DNA from 2 places in the Alkalihalobacillus sp. R86527 genome. Region 2 is predicted to be linked to the other one. Evidence: riboswitches for the same ligand, from Rfam matches in the RefSeq annotation. Region 2 holds a riboswitch; the other holds the start of a gene.

Region 1 (2,206 bases), 980 kb from region 2:
TTCGAAATCCACTTACATCAATTAAAGGTTTTCTCAAACTTTTAGAAGATCAGCCTGATTACGAAGAAGCACTTAGAAAGCATTATTTTGAAATTATTAATGAAGAAATGAATAACCTTGAAGAAAAAGTTCGACAGTTCCTATTTTTATCAAAGATGCGTGGAATCGATGATAAACCAACAAAGTTGAACATGAGCGGTTTGCTACATTATTCTGTTCAAGTGTTGTATCCAAGGCTTCTGGAGGCGAATATTGAGGTTTCAACAGATATTTCTTCCGATTTAAGCGTCTGTGGAGTAGAGGAACAGCTAAAGCAAGTCTTCCTAAATATCGTGATCAACGCAATAGAGGAGTTAAACGAGAAGGAGCAAGAGCCTAGAACAATTAAAGTGGTGGGAATGGTTGATAATGATTTCGTTATTACATACATCTCTAATAATGGAAAGCCAATTCCGTCTCATCTTGTAGAAAGTATTTTCGAACCATTTATTAGCACAAAAGAGCTTGGAACAGGCCTTGGACTTTCAGTATGTAAACAAATTATCGAGAAGCACAATGGAACGATAACCGTTCATTCGGATGAAGATGAAACGACTTTCATTATTAAACTTCCACATACTAGTTGACAGAATAGTAAAGGAATAGTAGTTTAAGGATAATCATATGAAATGCTTATAAGTCCACTAGGGGAGTCATGTGACCATGACTGAGACAGGTATACCTGGACCCTTTGAACCTGATCTGGTTAGCGCCAGCGTAGGAAAGTGGAGACGGATGCAAACGCAACCGCTCCATTTTTGGAGCGGTTTTTAGTATGCTTCAGAAATGTAGATGTTCGTGCATGTGGGCTCCTTTCCTCATTATCAGGTGGATGATAAGCGGGAAGGAGTTTTTTTATATGTCATTTACAGATCAAATTAGAAGAGAAGCAGACCCTATCTTTGAGGCGATTTACAAGCATCCATTCGTTAGGGGCATCGCGACAGGTCATCTAGGAAAAGAACAGCTCATTCATTATGTGAAACAAGATTTCGAGTATTTAAATACGTTCGCGCGTATTTATGGAATCGCCCTTTCGAAGTGTGGAGAGAGAGAAGAGATGGAGTTCTTTAATGAACAAATTTCATTTGTTTTAACTAGCGAAGTACACCCACATACGAATTTTTGTAATGCAGCAGGCGTGACATACGAGGAGTTACAAGGGTTTCCGCTCGCTCCCACTGCACACCATTATACGAGGCATATGCTAGATGCGGCTCATACTGGTTCATTGGGCGATATCGCGGCAGCATTGCTTCCTTGTCCATGGACGTATCAAGAAATCGGCCAGCGCCTTATGGAAGACATTGCCCCAAATAGCGATCATCCATTTTATGAATGGATCACGTTTTATGGCGAAAAAGAGATGGCGTCCGTTACAGAAAAATTAAGGGTGATCGTAGACGAGCGAGCAAAAACAGCCACTGAATCTGAACTTCAACGGATGAGAGATTACTATATTCGAAGCTGTCAGCTTGAGTATGGATTTTGGGAGATGGCCTATACGATCGAGCAATGGCCAGTTCCAATGATGGAGAGTGAGCGGATATGAATCGTTTAAAACTTTCAGATATTCTTATTACGATTGTAATCGCCCTTGTTTTTGGGATTATTTATAAGCTTTGGGGACCGGTTTATAGTTTAGTCAAACCATTCGGACTTCATATCGGTGATGTTGCTTATGGCATGTGGTTTATTGCTGGAACGGTAGCAATGCTTATTCTTAGAAAGCCAGGAGTTGCTTTACTTGCAGAAACAGCTGCAGCATCAGGTGAATTCCTTGTAGGTTCAGAGTACGGGTTGTCTGTTTTGTTATATGGAATTGTGCAAGGTCTTGGGACAGAGTTAGTGTTTATGTTGTTTGGCTACAAGCGTTATACAGCATTTGTAGCAGCAGTAAGTGGAATTGCTGCAGCAGCGGGCTCGCTGATCATGGATGTCGCTTACGGGTATATTTTGGATCTCGCTCTATGGAATCTGATCTTACTGATTTCTGCGAGGGTACTTGGTGGGTTGCTCATCGCTGGGATCTTTGCTTATTTCCTTGTTGAGGCTCTCGAAAAAACAGGAGTGACGAGCCTTGTAAGACCAGCAAGTGACGAGGACTTCAACGCACTCGATAAGTAAGGAGGAGTTTTATGAAAGTCGGAGTGACAAATTTAAGAGT
Region 2 (2,206 bases):
TCATTTAGATACGTCTCGCTCCATTTTGAGCGATCAATAATCGTTCCATCTACTTCTGTTGCAACTAAGCCGCTCTGCAATTGGAAATGTTCAATCACATCTTCCATAGTCGTAACATCAAGATTATACGTCTCACCGTTAATATGCAGCTTCATGATTAACCTCCCTTGAATTCGTGATCCTTTGAATAAATGCATCACTAGTGCCACGAACATTAGAACTTCCTACAACTTCACTTATCACGCAGATTCGGGATGCGCCTGCAGCAAGCACTTCGTCAACATTATGAAGCTTAATGCCTCCAATCGCTACAAATGGAATGGAAATTTCAGAGGCAACTTCTCGAATGTATGAGGTTGTAACAGGATCGACCACATCACTTTTACTATTTGTTGCATAAACAGGACCTGCGCCGATATAATCTGCACCTTCTTTTTGTGCCTGACGAGCTTCTTCTATTTTATGAGTCGATATTCCAATAATTTTATCTGAGCCAATGATCTTTCGCGCTACGGATATTGGTAAATCATCCTGTCCCAAATGAATACCATCCGCATCTACAGCAAGGGCAATATCGATATGATCGTTTACAATAAAGGTAACGTTGTGTTTAATCGTTAATTCTCGAAGCACTTTAGCTTTTTCTAAAATAACCTTCTTACTACTTTTCTTATCTCGTAGTTGAATAATCTTCGCACCACCTAAAATGGATTCTTCCATCACCTCTACCAAACTGCTACCAGGATGATATTCTTCACCAGTAATCACGTATAGTTTAAAATCTTTCATTTTTTCTCCTCCATTTCCCTGACAATATAAAAAAGCCCTCATTCCGCGTATGGAATGAGGGCAGTTATCATATTAAATACCGCTACCGACTTCCCTACGCTGGTATCAACCAGATCAGGTTCAAGGGTAAAGGAAGTATCGGTTTCCTATTCTCAGCCTACCCGAAACGTAGGCACCCCTAGTCAAAATTATTAAGTTCTCTTTTATTATGGCAAACAACCGCGATGATGACAAGTCATTTACATATATAAAGAGGAGAGAAAGATTCCAATCGTATCGTTATAGATCTTGTCAAACTGACTTAAAGGAAGCGGGCTTTCGCCCTTACCTATTTCAACAGTAAATCCTGGCTTTCTAAACTCTTTAATAAACCAGTCCTTATATCCTGCAAAACTATCAACATAACGAATTGGCCGATATCCACTAAGTCTTGAATATTCCCTAACTAAAACTTCAGATTCTGGCGGCTCAAGTCCTTCATACCCCCAAAAGATGACTTCCCCTTGAGAATGAAAGGCGAGAGCTCTGTCAAAATTTCTTCGTTTTGAAAGATCTGCTAATGCGATTGCCTCTGGTTCACTCAAAGGTTCATAGCCTGGAAAGTTACGGGGAGATGGTTTCTTCGGTTTCCTCTCCGCTTCTATTTCCCACTTTGCTGGATATTGATTATTCAAATCAACACCGCGAATGTTGGCTTTCCAACGATCAAAGTTGTCACTTCCGTTATTTATGTCGTTAGCTAACGTGCGATAAGGTTCTTCTTCAGGTAAACCATTAATAACAAGGTTAACACCATCTGGATTTACCATAGGTACAATTGACAGGGACGTGGAATCGTAAAGTGGAGGCAAGTACACACTACTTAACACCTGAGTATTCGTGAGAGCCATTAAATAATCATTTAATAACTTCATCAACAATGGCGTTGTTAACCATTCGTTGGCATGGAAAGAGCCATTCATATGGACTTTTTTTGAACCGATCCCTACTTGTAATTCTGGAATTGGTTTTCCCATAACAGATTCACCAACAACAGCACGTTTTAAAAAGGGATAAACAGCTAACAACTTTTTTATATCCTTTACCATGATTTCATACGTATAGTTCTGTTCTGGATTAACAAGTGGCCATATCATTCGAATTGGTATATTCACTTTCTCTCCAACTTGTAATGCAAAAGGATTCGTGTCGTTTATTAATAAGATTCCATCTAGAGGTGCGTCATACCAACCTGCAATTTTCCATAGGGTGTCCCCATTTTTTATTGTATACCTTTTGGTTACGTATCCTGGTATATTAATCATATCACCAACGACTAACTGGTTTGGATCCTCTAAATCATTGCTATCAATGATTAGCCGGAGTGGAATTTGAAACACTCTGCTATACTTCCACATTGTATCTCCGCTCTTCACCC

What was found. Region 2 has a riboswitch for thiamine pyrophosphate ahead of thiE (thiamine phosphate synthase). Riboswitches for the same ligand answer to the same signal wherever they lie in the genome.
Region 1: another riboswitch for thiamine pyrophosphate. It lies ahead of tenA (thiaminase II); the one in region 2 lies ahead of thiE (thiamine phosphate synthase).

What each region holds. Positions count from the first base shown of each region.
Region 1 covers NZ_JAXHBW010000001.1:2,469,065-2,471,270, reverse strand. The annotation lists gene SJY16_RS12685 (histidine kinase N-terminal domain-containing protein) at 1-626, shown strand, start outside; TPP riboswitch at 676-780, shown strand; gene tenA (thiaminase II) at 899-1,591, shown strand; gene SJY16_RS12675 (ECF transporter S component) at 1,588-2,166, shown strand; gene SJY16_RS12670 (ABC transporter ATP-binding protein) at 2,178-2,206, shown strand, end outside.
Region 2 covers NZ_JAXHBW010000001.1:1,493,804-1,496,009, reverse strand. The annotation lists gene thiS (sulfur carrier protein ThiS) at 1-155, opposite strand, end outside; gene thiE (thiamine phosphate synthase) at 139-789, opposite strand; TPP riboswitch at 864-979, opposite strand; gene SJY16_RS07590 (M14 family metallopeptidase) at 1,029-2,206, opposite strand, start outside.